DNA from 3 places in the Ectothiorhodospira sp. 9100 genome. Region 1 is predicted to be linked to each of the others. Evidence: predicted binding sites of a transcription regulator. Region 1 holds the regulator's gene; each other region holds the start of a gene.
The links. The regulator sigma-54, encoded in region 1, starts transcription at its own class of promoters, with help from an activator protein. The targets are predictions, from matches to a motif close to TGGCANGNTNCNTGCTT.
Positions count from the first base shown of each region.

Region 2: a site for sigma-54 is predicted at 1,784-1,800, ahead of nifL (nitrogen fixation negative regulator NifL). Genes of this name have one in related genera too.
Region 3: a site for sigma-54 is predicted at 1,930-1,946, ahead of LPW29_RS12565 (pilin). Genes of this name have one in related genera too.

Region 1 is NZ_JAJNAN010000005.1:73,661-76,865, reverse strand. It holds gene LPW29_RS03145 (PTS sugar transporter subunit IIA) at 1-411, opposite strand, end outside; gene hpf (ribosome hibernation-promoting factor, HPF/YfiA family) at 419-742, opposite strand; gene LPW29_RS03135 (RNA polymerase factor sigma-54) at 794-2,293, opposite strand; gene lptB (LPS export ABC transporter ATP-binding protein) at 2,460-3,185, opposite strand; gene lptA (lipopolysaccharide transport periplasmic protein LptA) at 3,182-3,205, opposite strand, start outside.
Region 2 is NZ_JAJNAN010000004.1:108,874-112,078, forward strand. It holds gene nifA (nif-specific transcriptional activator NifA) at 1-155, opposite strand, end outside; gene nifL (nitrogen fixation negative regulator NifL) at 175-1,743, opposite strand; gene rsxA (electron transport complex subunit RsxA) at 2,122-2,703, shown strand; gene LPW29_RS02700 (RnfABCDGE type electron transport complex subunit B) at 2,729-3,205, shown strand, end outside.
Region 3 is NZ_JAJNAN010000048.1:4,987-8,191, reverse strand. It holds gene LPW29_RS12570 (tetratricopeptide repeat protein) at 1-1,276, opposite strand, end outside; gene LPW29_RS12565 (pilin) at 1,471-1,854, opposite strand; gene pilV (type IV pilus modification protein PilV) at 2,279-2,752, shown strand; gene LPW29_RS12555 (PilW family protein) at 2,752-3,205, shown strand, end outside.

The sequences.
Region 1 (3,205 bases):
GGAGGCGCTGCGCAACCGGGCCAGGGTCTCCGGGTCGGAGAACATCCGCGCCAGCAGCGCGAGGATCTGCAGGTGCTCGTCGGTACAGTCCGCCGGCACCACCAGCGCGAAGAGGATGTCCACCGGTTCGCTGTCGGGGGCGTCGTAGTCCACGCCCTTCTCCAGCTTGAGCAGGGCGGCACAGGCCTCGCTGGCGCCGGCCAGACGACCATGGGGGATGGCCACGCCATGCCCCAATCCTGTGCTGCCCAGGCGCTCCCGTGCCAGCAGGCTGTCAAAGATTTCGCCCTGGGTGAGTTTGGGCAGATGATTGGAGAGCATCTCGCCCAGCATCTCCAGCGCACGTTTCTTACTGCTCACGTCCGTCTGGCAGTGCACCCGCTCGGGGGCGAGAAGATCACCGATGTTCATGAATCATTCACTCGATATGGTTGCGGTGGGAGCCTTCCGCCCGGTGGTGGTCCTTGAGCTTTTCCTTATGCTTCACCACCTGGCGATCCAGTTTGTCCACCAGGGCGTCAATGGCGGCGTACATGTCCGTGTGGGTGGCCTCGGCATGGATGCTGTTACCGCTGAGCAACAGGTTGGCTTCGGCCTTTTGCTGCAGCTTCTCCACGGTCAGGATGACGTGCACGTCGATGACGTTGTCAAAATGCCGCTCCAGGCGCTCGAACTTCTCGTTAACGTAGTTGCGCAGGGCGTCGGTCAGGTCGACGTGATGACCGGTGAGGTTGATCTGCATAAGATGACTCCTTAGGGATGGGTGATGATCAAGACGGCTTCGCGGTTGATGTCAGACGAGCCGCTTGCGTTCGTTGGATGGCGGAATGGCCATGGCCTCACGGTACTTGGCCACGGTGCGTCGTGCCACATGAATGCCACGATCCACCAGGACCTGGGCAATCTTGCTGTCACTCATGGGCTTGCCCTGAGGCTCTTCGGCAACCAGCTTGCGGATCATGGCGCGGATCGCGGTGGCTGAACACTCGCCGCCGTCTGCCGTGCCCACATGGCTGGAAAAGAAATACTTGAATTCGTAGATGCCCCGGGGGGTATGCATGAATTTCTGGGTGGTCACCCGGGAGATGGTGGACTCATGCATCTCCAGTTGTTCGGCGATATCGCGTAGCACCAGGGGTTTCATGGCCTCGTCGCCATATTCCAGAAAGGCGCGCTGGTGCTCGACGATGGCGGTGCCCACCCGCAGCAGGGTCTCGTTGCGGCTTTGCAGGCTCTTGATGAACCAGCGGGCCTCCTGGAGGCTGTTGCGCATGTAGGTGTTGTCCTGACTGGAATCGGCGCGGCGCACAAAGCTGGCATAGAGGGGGTTCACCCGCAACCGCGGCGCAATTTCCGGGTTGAGCTCCACCTGCCAGCGGCCCTCTCGCTTGCGTACGAAGACATCGGGGATGATGTATTCGGGCGAACTGCTGCTGATGAGCCCGCCCGGGCGCGGGTTCAGTGTCTGAATCAGGGCGATCACTTGCTGCAGTTCGCCATCATCCAGCCCCAGGCGCCGCTGCACGCCCTTATAATCGCGGGCACCCAGGGCATCCAGGTGTTCACGGGCCAGGATTCGGGCCTGGGCCAGCCAGGGCGTCTCATCCGGAAACTGTGCCAGTTGCAGGCTCAGGCACTCGGCCAGATCCCGCGCGCCCACGCCCACCGGGTCCAGGTGCTGAACCATGTTCAGTACGGCCTCCACCTCATCCAGTTCCAGATCCATTTCCCGGTCTTCGGCCAGGGTGGCATGGATCTGCTCGATGGGTTCGGCCAGGTAGCCGTCTTCGTTGATGGAGTCAATGATGGTCAAGGCGATGGCCCGGTCACGCTCACTCATGGACGACAGATGCACCTGCCACATGAGATGTTCATGCAGGCTTTCCGAGGGCCCGGTCTGGTTTTCGAACACGTCGCGCCCGTCGTGATCCGACTGCCCGGCGCTTGAAGGGGGCACATCGTAGATGTCGTCCCAGTTGCTGTCCACCGGCAGTTCATCGGGGATCTGCTCCTGACTGCCTTCGGCGTTGCCTTCTGTCTCGGCGGCGGCCTCGGCCGCCTCTGAAGTCTCGCGGGTGTCGGCCGGGTCCTGCTCGCGCGTTTCCTCGGAGGCGGTGTCCTGATCCGCCTCCGTACCTTCCATGGCCTCGAGCATGGGGTTGGTTTCCAGGGTTTCCTGGATCTGTGCCTGCAACTCCAGGGTCGACAGTTGCAGCAGGCGGATGGCCTGCTGCAACTGGGGGGTCATGGTCAGGTTTTGACCCAGCCGGAGCTGGACGGAAGGTTTCAACATAGCACGATGCGCGCCATCGGGCCGGAGCCCGAGTCTGTGATGCCTGATGATGGAGGCGGGGGCAGGCCCCCGACGTTAATATTGCTGTCACGGGAGATTATACGGTGTGCCGGCAAAAATTGGACCCGTGCCCGGAAAACCCTGCCTGCGGTGAGTGCATGGGGTTTCACAGGCGGAAGTTCTCCCCCAGGTAAACGCGGCGCACCTGCGGGTCGGCCAATACATCCTCCGGCGCACCCTGGCTGATGATATGCCCGCCGCTGAGAATATAGGCCCGGTTGCAGATGCCCAGGGTCTCGCGCACGTTATGGTCGGTGATCAGCACGCCGATGTTCCGTGACGTGAGATGGGTGATGATCCGCTGGATCTCGATCACGGAGATGGGGTCGACGCCAGCGAAAGGCTCGTCCAGGAGGATGAAGGCCGGTTCAGTGGCCAGGGCCCGGGCGATCTCCACGCGCCGCCGCTCACCGCCGGAGAGACTGACGCCGGCATTGTCACGGATGTGCTGGATCTGAAACTCCTCAAGCAGGGATTCCATTTTTTCCTGGCGCTGGACCTTGTCGAGGTCGCGGCGCACCTCCAGTACGGCCATGATGTTGTCGGCCACGGAAAGCTTGCGGAACACCGAAGGTTCCTGGGGCAGATAGCCCACGCCCATGCGGGCCCGAGCGTGCATGGGTAACTGGGTGATGTCCCGGCCATCCAGGCGGATCTGCCCTTCGTCGCAGGGCACCAGGCCCACGATCATGTAGAAGCAGGTGGTCTTGCCGGCCCCATTGGGGCCCAGCAGGCCCACCACCTCACCGCTGTTGATCTCGATGGAGGCACCGTCCACGGGCTTGATTGCCCGGTAACGCTTGACCAGTTTGTCGGTCTCCAGCCGGCTCATGGGGTGTCGCCGTCCTCCGA
Region 2 (3,205 bases), on a different contig from region 1:
TCATGCAGCACATGGAGCACGCCGGAGAGAATCTCCTGCAATCCGGAGGAACAACTGAGCACCTGACTCACCTGATACAGCGTGTCCAGATGCATTTCGATCACATGGGCGCGCAAGCGCCCCGTCGTACCAACTGCCGAGGGAGAAATCACCATGGGTCTTCCTGAGTCCAATTCAGAGTTTGCGCTGTGAGGCATTGGGGAACTCCAGGCGGATGCGGCAGCCTTGCTGCCAGGAGGGGTCCACTTCCACCAGACCAGCGTGCTGGTTCACCACCTCCTGCACCATGGGCAGGCCCATCCCTGCCCCGCCGCCACTGCGGCCCTTGGTGCTGAAGAAGGGTTCGAACACCCGCAACCGCATGGACTCGGGGATGCCCGGCCCCGAGTCCTGGATGACCACCTGGACCCCATCCTCCAGAGCCCGGGTGGCGATGCGGATCTCACGTTGGCCACTGCCGCTGTCATCCAGGGCATCCAGTGCGTTGTCCACCAGCTGCTTGAACATCCCCCGCAGCCGACCTTCCCGGCCCAGCACATTGGGCAGCACCGGCGCCGGGTCCCAGTCCACCACCACGCCGGAGGTCAGCAGGCGCCGGGTGGACAGGCCAAGGACTTCACGCAGCAGGCCGTTGAGGTTGACCGGGGCGATGGCCTCGTCCCGTTCATCCGGGATGCAGTTCTCCAGGGTCTGCAAGGCCTGGCGACCCGAGGCCAGGGCGTCCTGCAAGACGGTCAGCAGGGGATCGGTCGCGCCCTCCCCCTGGCGACGTTCCAGCAACTGGGTGGCGGCGGCGATCATGTTCACCGGCCCCTGCATCTGGTAGATGGCGCCGGTCAGGGTCTCGCGCATGCTCTCCACCAGCTCGCTCTCGGCGGTCAGGGCCCGCAGGGCGTTCATGCGCATCTCCTCCTGCTGGCGCTTGAGCTCGGTGACCTCCTTGGCCACCAGCATGAGGTATTCCACCTTGCGGGGCTCGAAGAAGGCATCGGCGCTGCTGTCGCGCTCACGGATCCAGGTGCCGGAGCAGGAGAACCAGCGGGGTGCGTGACCCGCGCCCGGATCGAACTGCACCTCGTGATCCACAAAACCCTGGCCGCTGATGCGGGCCTTCTCAAAGTCCTCTCCCATGCTTTCGGAGAGGGCAGAGAGGAAGGCCTCGGCGGGCTCCTGGCCGCGCATGTCCCCCTCCAGCTTCTTGTACTCCTGGTTGTCCAGCACCACCTTGCCCACCTCGTCCAGCAGGGCAATCACCACCGGCTCGGCATCCACCACGGACTCGATCAGGGCCTTTTGATTGCGCACCTGTTCTTCCAGTTGATGCATCTCCGTCACATCCCGGTGCATGCCCAGGTAATGGGTAAGGTGCTCCTGGGCATCCAGGACCGGGGCAATGCTCAGTTCGGCCAGGTAGCGGCTGCCATCCTTGCGGCGATTCACCAGCACCCCGGTCCAGGGCTTGAGTTGGCGCAGGCGTCCCCAGAGGGTCTCGTAGACCAGGCTGGGCGTGCGGCGATCCGAGAGGAGGGATTCGTTCTCGCCCATGACCTCCGATGCCTCGTACCCGGTCACGCGGGTGAAGGCGGGGTTGGCATAGAGGATGTTCGCCTTGGCATCAGTGATGGAGATGGCCATGGAGGATTGTTCCACCGCCTCGAAGAACAGCCGGGCCGGCAACGCGCCCTCGCCGACGCGAATGGTGTGATCGTTGGCCGATTGGAAGGGATGATGGGGTCGGGTCATGACGAGGTCTCTTGGTGATGCCGCGGTTTGCCTATCGTTAATGCAAGAGCCAGGCCACCCACACCGGAGACACCGCGCGGGCCGTTCGCGAACGGCCCCTACCGGCGGGTGGTGGACACCCACCCGACAGGCCACCCACACCGGACGCACCGCGCGGGCCGTTCGCGAACGGCCCCTACGGGCGGGTGATGGAGGGATTGTCGGTTACCTCACATCCCTGCGGACCGGTCGCCCTGGCTGTCGCGATCCTCACAGCCCGAATCGCACCATGTCGGTGCAAACCCACGGCAAATCCCCATGAATGGTGCGTCTAAAGGGTGCATCACCCCTTGGCACGCAAGATGCAGAAACTCCCTCAATCCAAGCGAGGTGAACACCGTGACGGAGTTTCTGTTGCTACTGTTGGGCACAGCCCTGGTGAACAACGTGGTGCTGGTGCAGTTCCTGGGGCTGTGCCCCTTCATGGGGGTGTCCAACAAGCTGGACACGGCCCTGAGCATGGGCCTGGCCACCACCTTCGTACTCACCCTGGCCTCGGTGGCCGGCTGGCTGCTGGAGTACTTCGTGCTCGCACCTCTGGACCTGGGCTTCCTGCGCATCCTCTCCTTCATCCTGGTGATTGCCGCCGTGGTGCAGTTCACGGAGCTGGTCATTCGCAAGACCAGTGCCTCCCTGCACCGGGTGCTGGGGATCTTTCTGCCGCTGATCACCACCAACTGCGCCGTGCTGGGCGTGGCCCTGCTCAACGTCCAGGAAGGTCATGGCTTTCTGCAAAGCGTGACCTTCGGGTTCGGTGCCGCCCTGGGGTTCACTCTGGTGATGGTCATCTTCGCCGGCCTGCGCGAGCGCCTGGCCGTGAACAACGTGCCGGCGGCCTTCGCGGGCGCTCCCATTGCCTTCATCGTGGCCGGACTGTTGTCCCTGGGCTTCATGGGTTTCGCCGGTCTGGACTTCGCCTGACGCGCCCCGAACAGGAGATCAAACCATGTACGCAGCCATCGTTGTCCTGACCGCCATGGGTCTGCTCCTGGGTTATGCCCTGGGTATGGCCGCCAAGTACCTGAAGGTGGAGAAAGACCCCCTGGTGGACGAGATCGAGGCCATGCTGCCGGGCACCAACTGCGGCCAGTGCGGCCTGCCCGGCTGCCCCAGCGCGGCCCAGGCCCTGGCCGCCCATGAGGCCCCCGTGACCCTCTGCCCACCAGGCGGCAAGGCCCTGGCCCAGCAACTGGCGGACAAGCTCTCGGTGAGCGTGGATCTGTCGGGCATGGAGGAGGAGGCGCCGGTCTTTGCCCGGATCAAAGAGGATCAGTGCAACGGCTGCACCCGCTGTTACAAGGTGTGCGCCACCGACGCCATCATGGGCGCCAACCGGCAGATCCACACGGTGTTCACCGAGGCCTGCAACGGCTGTGGCAAGTGCGTGGAGGTGTGCCCCACCAACGGTCTGGTGCTGGTGCCC
Region 3 (3,205 bases), on a different contig from region 1:
CAATCACCCTTTTGTCGTTCCATGACGTGCTTACCTGAGATAGAATTATTGCAAATAAAGCGATGTAGAGACCAGCACCTACGCTGATCAGTCTCGGGTATGTTCGGCCAATCTCTATAAGTAAGTATATAACTGCAAAATACACCCCAAAAGCAGGGACATAGTTTCGGTGAGCAAAGAAAAGTTCAAGGCTTATCCACGTAGACTCAAGCAGGTGGCCGATGAAGAAGAATATGAGTCCAAAAAATAGCACAGGTGTGGCTCTGCGTAGCCAAAAGGCTCCTGCAAATGCCAAAAACCAAAATATGATTGAGATGGCTGTGATAGGTGGGTTTAGCCATCCTTGAGAAGGAGGGAGCCTATCAGTGAAGGGCGTAATTGAGCTTAAGTTTGGTAGGAGGAGGTTGCGTAAATATTCCAAAAGAATAGTGGGTTGCGTCAATAGGCGCTCAGCCGGGGTGAAATGGAGGCTCGCGGAATATTCGTTCCAATTAGCTGGCAGGCGATACAATAAATAAAGTACCACAAGTAGGCTGGGCACGAACATGAGGGCACCAAGTACCCACTTTTCAATAATGCTGTAAGATCGAACGTTTTCTGGGAGCCAAAAGAACCAAACTATGAGTGTTAATAGAGGAAGCAAAGCACCATTTTCTTTGGAGAAAACAGCAAGTCCGGTACAAAAGCTGAGGCCACCAAATAGAAGTATGGCTCTCCAGCGAGTTTTCCATGGATCGATTAAATGGGCCCACACAAATGCATTTAGCCCCATAAATATGAATAATCCGGCAAGACTCGTCATGCGCTGGATTGGCATCAGATGGGTTGTGGCGAGGAAGGGGCTGTAGGACCAGAGTATTGAGACACCTAATCCGATCCATAATGGGAGAATGGAATTGTTAGTGTGGCGAAGTTTGGCGAGTCCCAACGCCAATGAGAACACCAATAATGTTACTATCCCATGAATTAATATATTAATAGCTAGGAATGCAGAAGGATTTTCGGGCCAATGCGCTGCTTGAGGTACAAAGGTAGCTAACGAAAGGGGGCGACCCAACGGTCCGGCGTCTCCAGAAGAGATAAACGCGAACGCAGTCCTAAAGTCATCAATGAGTGGTAAGTTGTCAAGGTTGGGTGCGTCGTCAAATAGGAAGTAGCCGGGAAGGGCGAGGTGATATAGGTATATCAGGAGGATGTATGCAGTTAAGCCGACGATGAATGCAGCAGTATTACTCGCCCCCCGAAAATGGAGTTTTTCTATTTTTGCTGTTGGCAATTTTTATTTCTCTAGCTACTTCGAGGGTGGGTGAGTAGGTTGATTGCCGTGATTAATGGTCGATGGAGTTGCGTCTTTAGAGATGAAGAAAAATATTGATCCCATTTATTGGGGTTGGGTATTAGGGGGGGGGGCGCCCCCCCCCTCCTCGTATCTCTTTAGTGAGCGGTATGTGAAGAAGCGTTTACCTATGTTTAGTCTGACCGGCAGCCACGGGGCAGATGCCCTTCATCAGTAAGCCCTTTGCAAAGCCAGCTATTGCCTGAGCGTGTCAACGTGAGGGTTTGACCGTTCAAAGCCCCCGCATTAAATGCAACGGAAATATTGGTTGTGTCGTCTACAGTGACGGAACCGACATACTGGCCAGCCAGTGACGCATCGCCCGTGTCGACGTCATCGCCCATTGCAGTAGCTTCTGCAATTTCAACACGCAGCGGTGCGGTGATTGATAGTGCTTCTGCCGCTTGCGCCCGAGCCGTGTAATCATTGTAGGCAGGCAAAGCAATAGCCGCCAAAATCCCAATAATCGCCACCACGATCATCAGTTCGATCAAAGTAAAACCTTGTTGTCTCTGCATCACGAAACACCTCGTCTGTAAAAAGTCATTCCATCGGTCCAAGGCCAGCTACTTCGGCCTTACGCGGAAAAGATGTTGCAGATCCCGGGCCAACACTTGAGTGGTTCTTTTCCGGGGATAAGCGGAGGTTCGGGGCGATGTCACGCCCGGATGGCACTGGGTGAGTGAAAGGGTCGGCATGGGTTGGGTGGTGTCACGTGGGTGGGAGTATCCGTAACCTGTGCCATTGCAAAGGGGTATCGGCTGGCCCTCACCCCCAGCCCCTCTCCCGCTTGCGGGAGAGGGGGGCTTTCCCAGGGCGGAATGACCTCTCTTCAGTCGGCCTGTGATCCATCCCCCAAAACCCACCACCCAGCGGGTCACTTGTCATGCCGAGGCGTATCATCGGTCATAGTGTGGGAGAGATGACAACACCATGACGCCTATGCCTTCGATAACCCACTCACCCCAGACGGGTTTCTCCCTCGTCGAGTCCCTGGTGGCCTTGCTGGTGCTTTCCGTGGGCCTGCTGGGCTTGGCGGGGCTGCAGTTGCTGGGGATGCAGAGCTCCCACTCCGCCTATCAGCGCACTGTGGCCAGCGTGATTGCCACTGATGCGGGGGAGCGGTTGTGGATCGAACTGTCCGAGAAGGGTGGGGAACTCACCGAGTCGGACGTGGAGTCGGTCAGGGATGACTGGCGAGACGACTGGATGCACCAGGCAGGCCCCGACGCGGATGGCAACCACCCGGTGTCGCTGCCCGGGATGAATGATGCGGACATCACATGCGACCTCAGCGACAACGTGTGCGTGATCAGTGTGCGCTGGGCCGAAGGGCGGTTCGACGAGCAGAACGACGAGTCCCGATTCGACTACCGCGTGCGTCTGCCCGTGGACATCACCAGCGGGAGTTCCTGATGAAACACCCGAGACAACAAAAGGGCCTCTCCCTGGTGGAACTCATGGTCGCCCTCGTCATTGGGCTGATTCTCACCGCCGGTGTGATCAACGTCTTTCTGGGCAACCAGGCCGCTTACCGCGAAACCCAGCGTTTCAGTGAACTTCAGGACAACATCGGCTTTGCCATCAACTTCATGATGAGGGACATGCGTGGGGCGGACGTCATTGCCAAAACCACTACACCCGACGGCATCAGCGTGATCCGCGACCGCGATGCCGCCGTCTGCGATGTGAGCGGTCCCGGCAGCGAAGTGATTTATCACGTGGATGGCGATGCCCTGCGTTGCGGACCGAGTGGTGACGGAACGGATTCGATACTGGTGCTTGGCATGCGCCAGGGATCGATCCTGGATGTGAATCCGATCTTTGATTCCGGCGGCACCGACCCCATCGGCGCAGAAATCACCCTCA